3 regions of the Streptomyces sp. NPDC028419 genome follow, and region 2 is predicted to be linked to each of the others. Evidence: riboswitches for the same ligand, from Rfam matches in the RefSeq annotation. Region 2 holds a riboswitch; each other region holds the start of a gene.
What was found. Region 2 has a riboswitch for cyclic di-AMP ahead of ACZ4UB_RS02515 (transglycosylase SLT domain-containing protein). Riboswitches for the same ligand answer to the same signal wherever they lie in the genome.
Positions count from the first base shown of each region.

Region 1: another riboswitch for cyclic di-AMP. It lies ahead of ACZ4UB_RS36110 (M23 family metallopeptidase); the one in region 2 lies ahead of ACZ4UB_RS02515 (transglycosylase SLT domain-containing protein).
Region 3: another riboswitch for cyclic di-AMP. It lies ahead of ACZ4UB_RS22745 (M23 family metallopeptidase); the one in region 2 lies ahead of ACZ4UB_RS02515 (transglycosylase SLT domain-containing protein).

Region 1 is NZ_JBVHUE010000049.1:5,733-10,906, reverse strand. It holds gene hpnH (adenosyl-hopene transferase HpnH) at 1-25, shown strand, start outside; gene ACZ4UB_RS36120 (aspartate aminotransferase family protein) at 22-1,428, shown strand; gene ACZ4UB_RS36115 (tyrosine-protein phosphatase) at 1,451-2,275, opposite strand; cyclic di-AMP (ydaO/yuaA leader) riboswitch at 2,595-2,754, shown strand; gene ACZ4UB_RS36110 (M23 family metallopeptidase) at 2,757-3,767, shown strand; gene ACZ4UB_RS36105 (SGNH/GDSL hydrolase family protein) at 4,025-4,801, shown strand; gene ACZ4UB_RS36100 (MBL fold metallo-hydrolase) at 4,973-5,174, shown strand, end outside.
Region 2 is NZ_JBVHUE010000002.1:28,163-33,336, reverse strand. It holds gene ACZ4UB_RS02525 (LysR substrate-binding domain-containing protein) at 1-792, opposite strand, end outside; gene ACZ4UB_RS02520 (dihydrodipicolinate synthase family protein) at 865-1,866, shown strand; cyclic di-AMP (ydaO/yuaA leader) riboswitch at 2,157-2,397, shown strand; gene ACZ4UB_RS02515 (transglycosylase SLT domain-containing protein) at 2,402-3,199, shown strand; gene ACZ4UB_RS02510 (hypothetical protein) at 3,193-5,031, opposite strand; gene ACZ4UB_RS02505 (DUF5682 family protein) at 5,085-5,174, opposite strand, start outside.
Region 3 is NZ_JBVHUE010000019.1:146,513-151,686, forward strand. It holds gene ACZ4UB_RS22735 (M16 family metallopeptidase) at 57-1,409, shown strand; gene ACZ4UB_RS22740 (M16 family metallopeptidase) at 1,430-2,797, shown strand; cyclic di-AMP (ydaO/yuaA leader) riboswitch at 3,058-3,214, shown strand; gene ACZ4UB_RS22745 (M23 family metallopeptidase) at 3,227-4,030, shown strand; gene ACZ4UB_RS22750 (GntR family transcriptional regulator) at 4,219-4,884, shown strand; gene ACZ4UB_RS22755 (HPr family phosphocarrier protein) at 5,052-5,174, opposite strand, start outside.

The DNA.
Region 1 (5,174 bases), on a different contig from region 2:
GGGCAACCGGGAGAAGCGGCCGTGACGGCGGCCACGGGGGGCCCGGGCAAGGAGTTCGACCTGGGCTCCCTGCTGGCCGAGCGGGGCGGTGAGCGCTACGAACTGCACGCGCGCCACCTCAACCACCAGCTGCCGCGGATGCTCCACACCATCGGCTTCGACAAGGTCTACGAGCGGGCCGAGGGCGCCCACTTCTGGGACGCCGAGGGCAACGACTACCTCGACATGCTGGCGGGCTTCGGCGTGATGGGGCTGGGCCGCCACCACCCGGTCGTCCGGCAGGCGCTGCACGACGTGCTCGACGCGCAGCTCGCCGACCTCACCCGCTTCGACTGCCAGCCGCTGCCCGGGCTGCTGGCGGAGAAGCTGCTGTCGTACAGCCCCCACCTGGACCGGGTCTTCTTCGGCAACAGCGGCACCGAGGCCGTGGAGACGGCGCTCAAGTTCGCGCGCTTCGCCACGGGCCGGCCCAGGATCCTGTACTGCGACCACGCCTTCCACGGGCTCACCACCGGCGCGCTGTCGGTGAACGGGGAGGCGGGCTTCCGGGACGGGTTCGCCCCCCTACTGCCCGATACGAAGATCGCGCTCGGGGATCTGGCGGCCCTGGAGCGCGAGCTGGCGCGCGGTGACGTGGCCGCCTTCGTCGTCGAACCGATCCAGGGCAAGGGGGTCCTCCAGGCCCCGCCCGGCTTCCTGCGCGCCGCGCAGGAGCTGCTGCACCGGCACCAGGCGCTGCTCATCGCGGACGAGGTGCAGACCGGCCTCGGCCGGACCGGGGAGTTCTACGCCTACCAGCACGAGGCGGGGGTGGAGCCGGACCTGGTCTGCGTGGCCAAGGCGCTGTCGGGCGGCTACGTGCCGGTCGGGGCGACCCTGGGCAAGGACTGGATCTTCAAGAAGGTCTACTCGTCCATGGACCGGGTGCTCGTGCACTCGGCCAGCTTCGGTGCCAACGCGCAGGCGATGGCGGCCGGGCTCGCGGTGCTCTCCGTCATGGAGAACGAGTCGGTGGTGGCGAACGCCCGCGCCATGGGCGACCTGCTGCGCGGGCGGCTCGCGGCGATGGTGGACGAGTACGAGCTGCTGCACGAGGTGCGCGGCCGGGGGCTGATGATCGGCATCGAGTTCGGCCGCCCGTCCTCGCTCGGGCTGCGCAGCCGGTGGACCATGCTCCAGGCCGCCCGCAAGGGGCTCTTCGCGCAGATGGTCGTCGTACCGCTGCTCCAGAAGCACCGGATCCTGACCCAGGTCTCCGGCGACCACCTGGAGGTGATCAAGCTGATCCCGCCGCTGATCGTGGACGAGGCGGACGTGGACCGCTTCGTGGGCGCCTTCCGGGAGGTCATGGACGACGCCCACGGCGGGGGCTCCTTGATGTGGGACTTCGGCAGGACCCTGGTCAAGCAGGCCGTCGCGAACCGCTGACGGCCCGGCCGGGCCCGGCCGGTCAGGCGGGTCGGGCCGGTCGATCGAGGTAGTGGTCGCGCAGCCGGTCGAGGGTCTCGGGCGTGAGCCCGAGGCCCTCGGCGAGGTAATGGTCGAGGCTGCCCCAGATCTCCTCCAGGGTGTCGAAGGCCGCGAGCAGGTACTCGGCGCGCGCGTCGAACAGCGGGGCGAGCAGCTCCATCACCTCGGGGGAGCGGGCCTCGGCGGACTCGCTGCTGCGACGCACCTTGTAGCGCCGGTGCGGGGCGTTCGACTCCAGGTAGTCCGCCACGATCGCCTCGCGCTCGACGCCGAGCGCGAGCAGGGTGATGGCGATCGACAGACCGGCCCGGTCCTTCCCGGCCGCGCAGTGCATCAGCACCGGCACCTCGCCCTGGACGAGCGCCTGGACGACCTGGCGGTGCTCCGCGGTGCGGTTCGTGACGATCTCCCGGTAGGAGTTGGCCATCCGCAGCGCGGCCTTGCCCTCGCCGAGGACCTGGCGCAGCTGGTCGAGGTCGCCGTCGCGCACCATCCGCCAGAACTCCGTACCGTCCGCCGGGTCGGAGAGCGGGAGGTTGACGTTGCGGACCCCGGGCAGCTCGACGTCCGGGCCTTCGAGCGCGTGATCCGCGGCGTTGCGGAAGTCGAAGATGGTGTGCAGCCCGAGCGAAGCGAGGAATTCCGTATCGGTTTCGGTGGCATGTGCCAGATGTCCGCTTCGGAAGACCTGTCCCGCTCTGACCCTCCGTCCGTCCGTGGTCGGGAGTCCGCCCACGTCACGGAAGTTGCGCACTCCGGTCAGCTCCGGCTCCGTGGACGGGGCCTGGGGTATCTGCTGGGTCACGGGGACTCCTCCGTATCGTCGCGGCATGTCCGAATTACACTAGTTGAGCGCAACTTGCCATAAGGGACGGGGAGATCGGATCGCCCCCGTGAGCAGGATCATACGGTCACCGTGAGTGTGTGATCACGAAAGTCGAATTGCCTTGTGGGGGCGGCCGTTGTCGTGGCGGATTCGACGGAGGGTGACCGGAATTCCGTCGATCCCTCACCCGGGCCTTTCCCGTGGGGAATTCGCGGCTTGTTCCGGGGGGCCGGACGGAATACCTTCGCGTCGACCCGGATGGACCGCCTAATCCTGCCACCATCCGAAACCGCACCCGACGATCCACACGCCCGGCAGGAGCGGGGGAACCAGGTAAGCCGCCGTCACCGGAATGGATCTTTTCCTCCGGACGGCTCGGGGTGAAGCCGTACGCGTACGGCCGGACATCTCCAGTCCGAACCCGACAGCTCACCTCGCAGGCGACGGAGAGGAATTCGCCATGCCCGCAAAGGGAAAGCACCGCCGCCCGAAGTCCAGCCCGATAGCCCGCGGACTCGTCGTCGCGGGCACCGGGAGCGCGGCGCTCGCGCTGCCGCTGATGGGTGCCACGGGCGCGCACGCCGCGACCGGCTCGACGGCCGCGACCGCTGCGACGGCCGGCCCGGCCACCGCTGTTGAGACCCAGGCGCCCCCGGCTCAGGCGCCGGCCGCCGCGTCGCCGACCTCCTCGGTCTACACCGTGGTCCCGGGCGACTACCTCTCGAAGATCGCCGCGGAGCGGCACCTGAGCGGCGGCTGGCAGCAGGTGTACGCGGACAACCGCGAGGCCGTCGGCTCCGACCCGTCGCTGATCCACCCGGGGCTGAAGCTGACCCTGGGGGCGCGGGCGCAGGAGCAGGCCCCGGCCCCGGCCGAGGAATCCGCTCCGGTCGAGGAATCCGCTCCGGCGGCGGACGCGGGCTCGGATGAGGGCGCGAGTGACGCGGGCGCGAGCGACGAGAGCGCGAGCGACGAGGGTACGGACGACGAGGGGACGAGCGGCAAGCCCGCGCAGGGCACCGGCAGCGGTACGGGCAAGGGCTCCGGTTCGGGCACCGCCTCCGCCTCCGGCTTCGCCGCTCCGGTCTCCGCCTCCATCACCACCCAGTACCGGGTGAGCGGCAGCATGTGGTCCAGCGGTCACCACACCGGTGTCGACTTCGCCGTGGGCACCGGCACCACCGTCCGCGCGGTCGGCGCGGGCACCGTGGTCTCCGCGGGCTGGGGCGGCGCGTACGGCAACGAGGTCGTCATCCGGCACGCGGACGGCCGCTACTCGCAGTACGGCCACCTGTCCCAGCTGTCGGTGTCGGCCGGCCAGAGCGTCGGCGGCGGCCAGAGCATCGGCCTGTCCGGCTCCACGGGCAACGTCACCGGCCCGCACCTGCACTTCGAGATCCGCACGGGCGCCGGCTACGGCACGGACATCGACCCGCTGGCCTACCTCCGCTCGAAGGGCGTGAACGTCTGATCGGCGACAGCCGTTCGGCACGAGGAGGGGCCGGGACCCGAGGGGGGGCCCGGCCCCTCTTTCCCGTACCCGCATGTCCCTGACACGGGTCTCACTTATTCCATACCCACCGGGTGGTATAGATCACGGTCCGTCAAGGGGTGGCTACGGTGGCGTAGGTCACGCCCTGGGGTGAAGGATGTCTTCTCGTGGCAGCGACGACAGCGATGACGACAAAGACGACGGCGAAGACGACGACGAAGACGAAGACGAAGGCAATGAAGACGGCATTCCAGGGCTTCGGCTCGTACGCGGCGATCGGGGACAGCTTCACCGAGGGCGTGGGGGACCCGGGCCCGGGGGAGATCTTCGTGGGCTGGGCCGACCGGCTCGCGGTGCTCCTGGCCGATCAGCGCGACGAGCACGACTTCCGGTACGCCAACCTCGCCGTGCGGGGCAAGCTCCTGGACCAGATCGTGGCGGAGCAGGTGCCGCGGGCCAAGGAGCTGGCGCCCGACCTGGTCACCTTCTGCGCCGGGGGCAACGACATCATCCGGCCCGGGAGCGACCCCGATGACGTGGCGGAGCGGTTCGAGGCGGCCCTGGCCGACCTCGTCGGGTCCGTCGGTCAGGTGATGATCACCACCGGCTTCGACACCCGTGGCGTGCCGGTGCTCAAGCACATCCGCGGCAAGGTGGCGACGTACTCGGCGCACGTGCGGTCCATCGCCGACCGGTACGGATGCCCGGTGCTCGACCTGTGGTCGCTGAAGTCCGTCCAGGACCGGCGGGCGTGGGACGACGACCGGCTGCACCTCTCGCCCGAGGGACACACCCGGGTCGCGCTGCGCGCCGCCCAGGTGCTGGGGCTGGACGTGCCCGCCGACCCGGACCAGCCGTGGCCCCCGCAGCAGCCGCGCGGCTCGGCCGAGGTGACCCGGGACAACATCCAGTGGGCGCGGGAGTACCTCGTGCCGTGGATCGGCCGGCGCCTGCGCGGCGAGTCCTCCGGTGACCACATGGAGGCGAAGCGGCCGGACCTGCTGCCGCTGTAACGGGGCCGGCCGGGGGACAGGAGGCCGACGGGCGGGAAGCGGAATCCTTCGGGGCCGGTGCGCGTTGGCATGGTGGTACTACGTACGACCCGCCCTGCCCACTTCCTCTCTGGAGGCGCCTTGACCGGCTCCGGCCCCGGCTCCCGTCCCTTGCGTCCACGGCTGCGCGCCATGCGGCCCGAAGCCTTCGGCGCGGATCCGTCCGGCGCTCGGCTGGAGCGGATCCTGCGCTCGCCGAACTTCGCCGACGGCGTCTTCCAGAATCCGGTCGGGGCCAGGACCAGGCCCTCCGGCTCGATGCTGGAGTTCGCCAAGATCTACTTCCACAAGGAGCAGCGCGTCCGGCGCAATCCCGGCGCGCCGGTCCCGGTGC
Region 2 (5,174 bases):
CGCCGGCGCGGCGGATCCGGCCACGCCGAGCTGCGGTACGACGGCCACCCCCTGCCCCGCCGCGACCAGGGCGAGCACGGTCGCGAACTCGTCCACCCGGTGGCGCTCCCGCGGGGTGAACCCGGCGGCCTGGCAGGCGCGCACGGTCATGGCGTGGCAGAGGGTTCCCGGGGTCGCGGTGATCCAGGGCGCGTCGCGGTGGGCGCGCAGCGCGACGCCCCGGCCGAGGGCGTGGTCCGGGGCCGGGGAGCCGGGCGGCGGGGTCGGCTCCGCGAGGTACATCGCCTCCCGGCACAGCGGCTCGGTCTCCAGGCCCGGTTCCACGGGCGCGGGCACGAAGTCGTACTCGTGGACCAGCGCCACGTCCAGGTCACCGGCCCGCAGGGCGTGGGCGACGGCGGCGGGGTCGGTTTCGGACACCATCGCCTCCAGGGCCGGGTGGCGCCGGGCGAGGGTGACCAGGGCGGCGGGGACGATGGCCCGGGTCGCGGTCGGGAAGGCGCCGACGCGCAGGGCTCCCGCCAGCCCGTCGCGGGCCTCGGCGAGGTCCGCCTCGGCCTGTTCCAGGCGTTCCAGCACCGCTTCCGCGTGCCCGACCAGGTGCTGGCCGGCGGGGGTGAGCCGGACCCGGCGGCCGGTGCGCTCCAGGAGCGGCAGGCCCGCTTCGCGTTCGAGGACGGAGAGCTGTTGGGAGACGGCGGAGGCGCTGAAGGCCAGCGCCTCGGCGACGGCGGCGATGGTGCCGCGGCGGGCGAGTTCGCGCAGCAGGCGCAGGCGGCGTACGTCGAGCATCGGCTCAGCTTACGGGTCAGGACGGAAATGCGAACTGGACCCGGGGCTCGGAGGCGGGCCACCCTCGTACCCATGGCGCAGAACACCACACAGGACACGGCCCGGAGCGACACCTCCACGCTTCCCGCCCTCCCCACTCCTTCCCCGCTCCCCGACCCCTCCCCGCTCCCCGGCCTCCACGGGCTGGCGGGGCTGCACGTCCCGCTCGTCACCCCCTTCGACGCGTCCGGCGCGGTCGCCCTGGACGCCCTGGAGTCGCTCGCCCACGAGGTGCTCGCGGCGGGCGCCACCGGCATCACCGCCCTCGGCACGACCGGCGAGGCCGCCTCCCTCGACGCGGCGGAGCGCGACGCGGTGACCGAGGTGTGCGCACGGGTCTGCCGCGAGCGCGGGGCGTTCCTGAGCGTCGGGGCGGGCGGCAGCAGCACGCGGGCGAGCGAGGTCGCGCTGGCGGGACTGCGGCGGTGGCCCGAGGTGGGGGCCGCGCTGGTGACCGTGCCGTCCTTCGTGCGGCCCTCGGCGGCGGGGGTGCTGGCGCACTTCGAGCGGCTCGCGGAGGTCGCTCCCGTACCGCTGGTCGTCTACCACATCCCCTACCGGACCGGTCAGCCGCTGGACGCCGGGGCGTTGCGGGCCCTCGGGGCGCTGCCGGGGGTCGCGGGAGTCAAGTACGCGGTGGGCGGCATCGATCAGGACACGGTGGAGCTGCTGGGCGCACTGCCGGACGGGTTCACGGTCCTGGCGGGCGACGACGCCTACGCCTCGCCCCTGCTCGCCCTCGGGGCGGGCGGCGCGATCCTGGCCTCGGCGCATCTGGCCACGGAACGTTTCGCCGCGCTCGTGCGGGCCTGGCGGTCCGGGGACGCGTCCGGCGCGCGGGCGCTGGGGCACGCGCTGGCCCGACTGTCGGCGGCCGTGTTCGCCGAGCCGAATCCGGTGGTCCTGAAGGGGGTGCTGCACGCGCAGGGGCGCATTCCCACCCCCGACGTGCGGCTGCCGCTGCTGCCCGCCGGCGCCGCCTCGGTGCGTCAGACGCTGCGCAGGCTGGAGGAGCTGGCGGAGCGCACCGCGTAGGCGGGCGCGCGTCCCGGCAAGAAATCCCCAAGAAGCTTGAATGGGCGATTTGCCCTTGAATGCCGTACGGGCCGCTCGCCGGTGACGTCAGTCACGTGGGAGCGGCCGTCGCGGCCCCCGCCGCGGGGGGAGCGGAAGGCTGGATTCCGGGCGCCGCAATGAATTGCGGCATTCCCCGACCCGCCCGGGCGAGATCCATTTCCCGGCCGTTTCCGATATACCGATCACTGCGCGGAATTCAAGCCCTTGTTCCCCTCCTCTTCTCTCCTCTACGGTCACCGCAATCCGGGTGGAACGCCGAATCCTGCCGCTACCCGGGAACCCATCCCACTCACGTACGGCAGGAGCGGGGGAACCAGGTAGGCCGCTGGTCCGGACGCATCGTCCGGCCCGGCTCGGGGTGAAGTCGCACCGCTGACACGCACGTCCTCGTCATGCCTCGGCATGTCCGGAGGCGGGCCGCGTCACGGTGCGGCCGGACAGCTCCCGTCCGAACCCGACAGCTCACCTCGCAGGCGACGGAGAGGAATTCGCCATGTCCGCATCGGGCAAGCACCGCCGTCCCAAGACCAGCCCCCTCGCCCGCCTGCTCGCCGTCGCGGGCACCGGCGGCATGGCCCTCGCCCTCCCCCTGATCAGCGCTTCCGGCGCCGATGCCGCACAGCCGGCCGCCGCCACGACCGCGGCCCCCGCCGTCGCCGCCACCGCTCCCGCGCTCTCCGCGCGGGCCGCGGCGTCCACCACCTATTCGGTGGTCGCGGGCGACACCCTTTCCACGATCGCCCAATCGCATTCCGTGAGCGGCGGCTGGAAGAAGCTCTACGCGGACAACCGTGCGGCGATCGGCAGCGACCCGTCCGTGATCCGTCCGGGAACCGAACTGACGCTCGGCGGACCGGCGAAGGCGGCTTCCACGACGGCGGGTTCGGCGAAGAAGACCGTGGCGGCCGGGCGCGATGCGGGGGCCGCGACCGCGCGGGCCGACCGATCCGTGCGTTCCACGACCCTGTACGCCAACAATCTCGACGGCTGGATCCGGCAGTCGCTGGACATCATGGCCCAGCACGGAATTCCGGGCACCTACGACGGAATTCGCCGCAACGTCCTGCGCGAGTCCTCGGGCAATCCCCTCGCCATCAACAACTGGGACTCCAACGCGGCGGCGGGCATCCCCTCGAAGGGCCTCCTCCAGGTCATCGACCCCACCTTCCGGGCGTACCACGTGCCCGGTACCGCGACCGACTCCTACGACCCGGTCGCGAACATCACCGCCGCCTGCAACTACGCCGCCGCCCGCTACGGCTCGATCGACAACGTGAACGGCGCCTACTGAGCGGACCAGGACGCGGCCGCCAACGACCGCCGCGCGGCGTGCAGATGGGTGGCCGCGGCCAGCCAGGCCCACGCGTAGCGGTCGGCGCCGGGATCGACGAGACGACCGAAGACGTCCCGGGACCGCCGGTCGGCCTCGGCGGTCAGCGCGGCGGCCAACTCCTCGGCCCCCGCGAAGCCGGCCCGGCGCAGCGGCCCCCGACCGCCGTTCGGCGCGAACTCACCGCGCGCCGCCTCCGCCACCGCCCGACGGCCCCCCGCCACCCCGGATTCCAACAGCCGTTGCACCCGCCACAGCGGTGACCCGCCCAGCGCGTCCGGTACCGGCTCCCGGTCGCGTACGTCGGCCAGTTCGGGCGCGCCGGCCCCGGCCGGGAGGTGGGACCCCTGGAGCAGGTCGTAGCCGAGGTCGGCCCGGCCCAGCCACTGCGGCGGCAGCCGCAGGGTGTACGCCGAGCCCGGCACCGGACCGACGGCCAGGGGGCGCAGGGTCGCGCTCCGGTCCGGGTCGGGGCGGCCGAGCACGCGCAGCGCCAGCCCGGGGCGCTCCGCCAGACGGCGGAGGTTCGCGGTGTGCGCCAGGTCCGGATGCGGGTGGGCGGGGACCAGGGCGATCAGCGGTGCGCCGGGACGTACCGCGCCGTCGGACGCCACTTCGCGGACCAGCAGCCGGTCGCCGGCCGCGGCCACCACCAGCACGTCGCATCCGAGCAGGCCCGGGTCGGCTGCCGGATCGGCCAGGGCCCGCGCCACGGCCTCGGCCGCCGGGCGGGCGAAGAGCGCGGCGGCCGGTCCCTCGCTCCAGTCGATCCCGTGCAGCGGCGTCGCCCGTACGCCCCGGCCCGACCCGAGGCGGCCGTCGTCGGACACGGTCGCCCCGACCACGTGCAGTGCGCCCCGGGCCAGGCCGGCGTGGTCGAGGACGGCGCCGCCGAGGGACACGGAGGCGCTCGCGGCGCCCCGGGCCCGCCCGATCCCGCCGGGGCGGACGTCGGCGAGGGTGAACCGGTCGCCATCGGCGTCGACGAGGTGCGTGACCACGCCCGCGTGTCCGGTGGCCGAGAGCACCGGCTCCCGGCAGAGGCCGTACACGCGCAGGCTGCCGCCGGACCGGTAGGCGCGCCGGGAGCCGCCGGGGGACGGGAGCGCGGCGGTGTGCAACAGCTCGCGAAAGGCCCCCGTCAGCTCGGTCAGCCGCTGGGCGGCGCTGCGGTCGCGGGCGGCGCGCAGCCCGCGCACCACCCGGAGGGCGGCCGCCTCGGCGTGTGGCAGGCCCGCCAGGCGCGCGGTGTGCGCGGCCCGCAGCAGCTCGGCCTGTACGACGGCGCCGCCCGCGGGCACTCCCGCCGCCAGCGCGGCGGCGGCCGCCTCCCACAGGGCCGCGGCGGCGGCCAGCTGCTCGGGGGACGGGTGCGGGATCGGCGGCGCGCCGTCGGTCGCGGGCCCGGTCCCCGCTTCCGGCTCGGCGGGGGCGGTGGTCGCCGGGCCGCGGGCACGCTCCGGGTCGGATGCCGGCTCGGGCTCCGGGACGGCCGCCGGGTCGCTCTGCGGTGGCTCGGCGATCGGGGACACCGCGAGGGCGGCGGTGCGGTGGAGGCAGCGGGGGCTCAGGAGGCAGCTGCATACGGCCTGGTCGGCGGTGGTGATCGCCTGCGCGGGGCCGGGGCTCAGGGTGACCAGGGCGTCCTCGCCGAACCGGTAGGTGACCTCCCCGTCGGCCGCCACGACGGCCGGCGGATCGCCCGCCGCGCAGGCCTCGATGGTGGCGTCGAGCCGCTTGCGCAGCCGCGCGGAGAGCCCGCCGACGGCCTCGGCCAACAGCTCCGCAGCCACCGGGGGGAGCACGGCAGCGGATGCGGATGCGGGTGCGGGTGCGGTTACAGGGATCACGCGCGCTCTCCACGGAGGCGGTCGCCGACCCAGCGGGCCAGGGCGAGGGGGCTGAGGGCGGCCACCGGCATTCCGGCGGCGACGAG
Region 3 (5,174 bases), on a different contig from region 2:
TACAGTGACAGGTCTGACGGAATTCTCTACATCGCGATCGAAGGGACCACATGCCCATGGGTCACACGGCCACAGCTCAGGCCGGCTCCGGCGGCCTGACAGCGACCGAGCACCGCCTGGCCAACGGCCTGCGCGTGGTGCTCTCCGAGGACCACCTGACCCCGGTCGCCGCGGTCTGCCTCTGGTACGACGTCGGTTCGCGCCATGAAGTCAAGGGCCGCACCGGGCTGGCTCACCTCTTCGAGCACCTGATGTTCCAGGGTTCGAAGAGCGTGTCCGGGAACGGCCACTTCGAGCTGGTGCAGGGCGCGGGCGGTTCGCTCAACGGCACCACCAGCTTCGAGCGCACCAACTATTTCGAGACGATGCCGACCCACCAGCTGGAACTCGCGCTGTGGCTGGAGGCGGACCGGATGGGCTCGCTGCTGGCCGCCCTGGACGACGAGTCCATGGAGAACCAGCGCGACGTCGTCAAGAACGAGCGCCGCCAGCGCTACGACAACGTCCCCTACGGCACGGCGTTCGAGCGGCTGACCGCGCTCGCCTACCCCGAGGGCCACCCGTACCACCACACCCCGATCGGCTCGATGGCCGACCTGGACGCGGCCTCCCTGGAGGACGCGCGGACCTTCTTCCGCACCTACTACGCGCCCAACAACGCGGTGCTGTCGGTCGTCGGGGACATCGACCCCGAGCAGACGCTGGCCTGGGTGGAGAAGTACTTCGGCACCATCCCCGCCCACGACGGCAAGCAGCCGCCGCGCGACGGCTCGCTGCCCGACACCATGGGCGGCCAGCTGCGCGAGGAGATCGTCGAGCAGGTCCCGGCCCGCGCGCTGATGGCCGCCTACCGCCTCCCGCACGACGGCACCCGCGACTGCGACGCGGCGGACGTGGCCCTGACCATCCTGGGCGGCGGCGAGTCCTCCCGGCTGCACAACCGCCTGGTCCGCCGTGACCAGAGCGCCGTGGCGGCCGGATTCGGCATGCTGCGCCTGGCCGGCGCCCCCTCGCTCGGCTGGCTGGACGTGAAGACCTCCGGCGGGGTCGAGGTGCCCGACATCGAGGCCGCCGTCGACGAGGAGCTCGCGCGGTTCGCCGCCGAGGGCCCGACGGCCGAGGAGATGGAGCGCGCGCAGGCCCAGCTGGAGCGCGAATGGCTGGACCGGCTGAGCACGGTGGCCGGCCGCGCCGACGAACTGTGCCGCTTCGCGGTGCTCTTCGGCGACCCGCAGCTGGCGCTCACCGCCGTCGGCCGCGTCCTCGACATCACCGCCGAGGAGGTGCAGGCCGTGGCCGCGGCCCGACTGCGCCCGGACAACCGCGCGGTGCTCGTCTACGAGCCGCTCGCGGCCGAGGACGCCGAGGAAGCCGCCGAGAACGACGAGACCGAAGGGGCGGAGCAGTGAGCGACACCGCAGCCGTCACGATGACCTTCCACCCCCAGCCGCAGCCCGGCGAGGCCAAGCCGTGGGCCTTCCCGGCCCCCGAGCGCGGCGCGCTGGCCACCGGCCTGACCGTGCTGCGGTGCCACCGGCCCGGCCAGCAGGTGGTGGCCGTCGAGATCAACCTCGCGGCCCCGCTGGACGCCGAACCGGCCGGCCTGGACGGCGTGGCCACGATCATGGCCCGCGCGCTCTCCGAGGGCACCGACAAGCACTCCGCCGAGGAGTTCGCGGCCGAGCTGGAGCGCTGCGGCGCCACCCTCGACGCGCACGCCGACCACCCCGGCATCCGGGTCTCCCTGGAGGTCCCGGCCTCCCGCCTGGCCAAGGCCCTGGGGCTGCTCGCCGAGGCGCTGCGCGCCCCCGCCTTCGCCGACTCCGAGGTCGACCGCCTGGTGCGCAACCGGCTCGACGAGATCCCGCACGAGCTGGCCAACCCGCAGCGCCGGGCCGCCAAGCAGCTCTCCCAGGAGCTGTTCCCGGCCACGCTGCGGATGTCCCGCCCGCGCCAGGGCACCGAGGAGACGGTGGCCCGGATCGACTCGGCGGCCGTGCGCGCCTTCTACGAGGCCCACGTGCGCCCGGCGACGGCCACCGCGGTGGTGGTCGGCGACCTGACCGGCATCGACCTGGACGCCGTCCTGGCGGACACCCTGGGCACCTGGACGGGCGGCACCGCCGCGCCGCTCCCGGTGCCGGCGGTCACCGCGGACGACACGGGCCGCGTGGTCATCGTGGACCGGCCGGGCGCGGTCCAGACGCAGTTGCTGATCGGGCGGATCGGCGGGGACCGGCACGACCGGGTCTGGGCGGCCCAGGTGCTCGGCACGTACTGCCTGGGCGGCACCCTGACCTCCCGTCTGGACAAGGTCCTGCGCGAGGAGAAGGGCTACACCTACGGCGTGCGCGCCTTCGGGCAGGTGCTGCGGTCCACCGCGGACGGCACCGGCGCGTCGATGCTCGCCATCAGCGGTTCGGTGGACACCCCGAACACGGGTCCGGCGCTGGACGACCTCTGGAAGGTGCTGCGCACCCTCGCCGAGGGCGGACTGACCGACGCCGAGCGCGACGTGGCGGTGCAGAACCTGGTGGGCGTGGCGCCGCTCAAGTTCGAGACGGCCGCGTCCGTCGCCGGCACCCTGGCCGACCAGGTCGAGCAGGAGCTGCCGGACGACTACCAGGCGCAGTTGTACGCGCGGCTGGCCGAGACGGGCACGGTGGAGGCCACCTCGGCCGTCGTCAACGCCTTCCCGGTGGACCGGCTCGTCACGGTGCTGGTCGGTGACGCCGCCCAGATCGAGGCGCCGGTGCGCGCGCTCGGCATCGGCGACGTGAGCGTCGTCGCCAACTGAGGTCGAACGGACCGGGCGGACCGAGCGACTGGGCGGACCGAACGGGCCGTACAGGACGAACGGGACGTGAACTGACGGCGTCCCGCAAGGGGTTTCGGTGGCTCGTCCACCGGAACCCCTTTTGTCCGTTTGGTGGAGAGGTTGCTTCTATGTCGCGTGACGTAGGTAACAATGGGGCTCGTGTGTTTGGTGATTGCCTGATGATCCGCCTAGCGTCGGCCGTGCTGTCCGTCAGTTGTCACAGCCGCACTCGCGGCACCGGACAGCGATCGCCGAGTCCCCGTCAGGCGCGAGCCTGGGGAGCCGGGGACCCACAGTCCCTGGGGTGAATCGGACCACCTCGCAAGAGGGGGCCCGTAGGAGACCTTCCTGCTCCGAACCCGTCAGCTAACCCGGTAGGCGAGAGGGAAGGAAAGGATCAACCCCTTCATGGCGTTCGGCAGCAGTCGTGCCTCTTCCGGCAAGCACCGTGGTTCCAGCCGTCTGAGCCGGAAGACCGCAGGCGTCGCCGGTATAGCCGCCCTCGCCGCCACCGGCGTCGCGGCCTCCCTCGCTGCCCCGGCCTTCGCCGCGGACAACCACAGCAGCAGCACTCCCCAGGACTCCGGCATGAAGGCCGTCGTCGTCGCCGACGACCTCGCCGGCGACATCGAGGCGCAGGCCGACGCCCAGCGCAACGCCGCCGACACGGCCGCCCTCAAGGCGCAGGCCGAGGCCGAGGCCAAGACGAAGGCCGCCGAGGCCCGGCGGATGGCCGAGGCGAAGGCCAAGGCCGAGCGCGAGGCCAAGGAGCGCGCGGACCGTGAAGAGGAGCGCAAGCGCCTCAACACCTTCGTCCTGCCGCTCGAGGGCTCGTACGTCAGCACCCAGTACGGTGCGGGCGGCAGCATGTGGTCCTCCGGCAGCCACACCGGCATCGACTTCCACGCGGGCGTGGGCAACGTCGTCCGCGCCGTGGGTGCGGGCGTCATCGTCGAGGCCGGCAACGGCGGCGCGTACGGCAACAACATCGTCATCAAGCACAACGACGGTACGTACACCCAGTACGCGCACCTCTCCAGCCTCAGCGTCTCGGCCGGCGAGCAGGTCACCGCCGGGCAGCAGATCGGCCTGTCGGGCGACACCGGCAACGTCAGCGGCGCGCACCTGCACTTCGAGGCCCGCACCGGCCCGTCCTACGGCTCGGACATCAACCCGCTGACCTACCTGCGGGCCCGCGGCGTCGCGATCTGACCCCGCCCGCACAGCAGCTTCCCGAAGGCCCCGGCTCCCCGAGCCGGGGCCTTCGTGCTGTGCGGCGGCGGGCGCGACGGGGAGCGTCCACCGGCCGCTCATTTCCGCCCGTCCTCGGAAAATATCGCGTGTTGCAATAGAGTCGCGAAATGGAATCTGCGGAAACGGTATTCGGTGGAGGTCCGGTCTTGCGAATTCCCGCGCACGCGGTATGTACGGCGATCCGCGACGACATCGTCTCCGGGGTCTTCGGCCCGGGCGCACGGCTCACCGAGGAGCTGCTCGCCCGCCGCTACGGAGTCTCCCGCGTCCCCGTCCGCGAGGCCCTGCGCACCCTGGAGTCCGAGGGCTTCGTCACCACGCGCCGGCACGCGGGCGCCTGCGTCGCCGAGCCGACCGCGCAGGAGGCGGCCGACCTCCTGGAGGTCCGGACGCTGCTGGAGCCCCTCGCGGCGGCCCGGGCCGCCCGGCGGCGCAGCGAGGCGCACCTCAAGGTGCTGCGCGGGCTGGTCAGGTTGGGCCAGGAACGGGCCAGGAGGGGCCAGGGGGAGGATCTACGGGCGCTCGGGGGGTGGTTCCACGAGACGCTCACCCAGGCCTCCGACAGTCCCGGGCTGATCGCACTGCTGACGCAGATGCGGCACAAGATCACCTGGATGTACGCCGTGGACGCCCCGGCGCGGCCCGTGGACTCCTGGGCGGAGCACGGCGCGATCGTGGACGCGGTGGCGCGCGGCGACGCGGAGCGGGCGCGCGCGCTCACCGCGGCGCACGCCGGTCGGGCGGCGGGGGCGCACCGGCTGCGCGTGAGGACTTCGCAACCTGCCGTAAACACGGCGAGCGGCCGACTTTAACAATTCCCGGATAGGAAGGATGGGGAGGATATTCCTGCGGTCGAGTACGGCCCGCTATTTCCGGTACGGAGAATTCCGCACCCTGCGAAAAAGCAGCGGAGCCGTGGCTCCCGGAATGCGGGGGCCACGGCTCCGCCGTGTGTGGTGCGTGGGGTCGGACCCGGGGGTCAGACGGTCTCGGGGAGCTCCTCGAGACCCTCGGCGACCAGCTTCGCCAGGCGGTCGAGCGCGGCGTCCGCACCCTCGGCGTCGGACGCGAGGATGATCTCCTCGCCGCCCTGGGCGCCCAG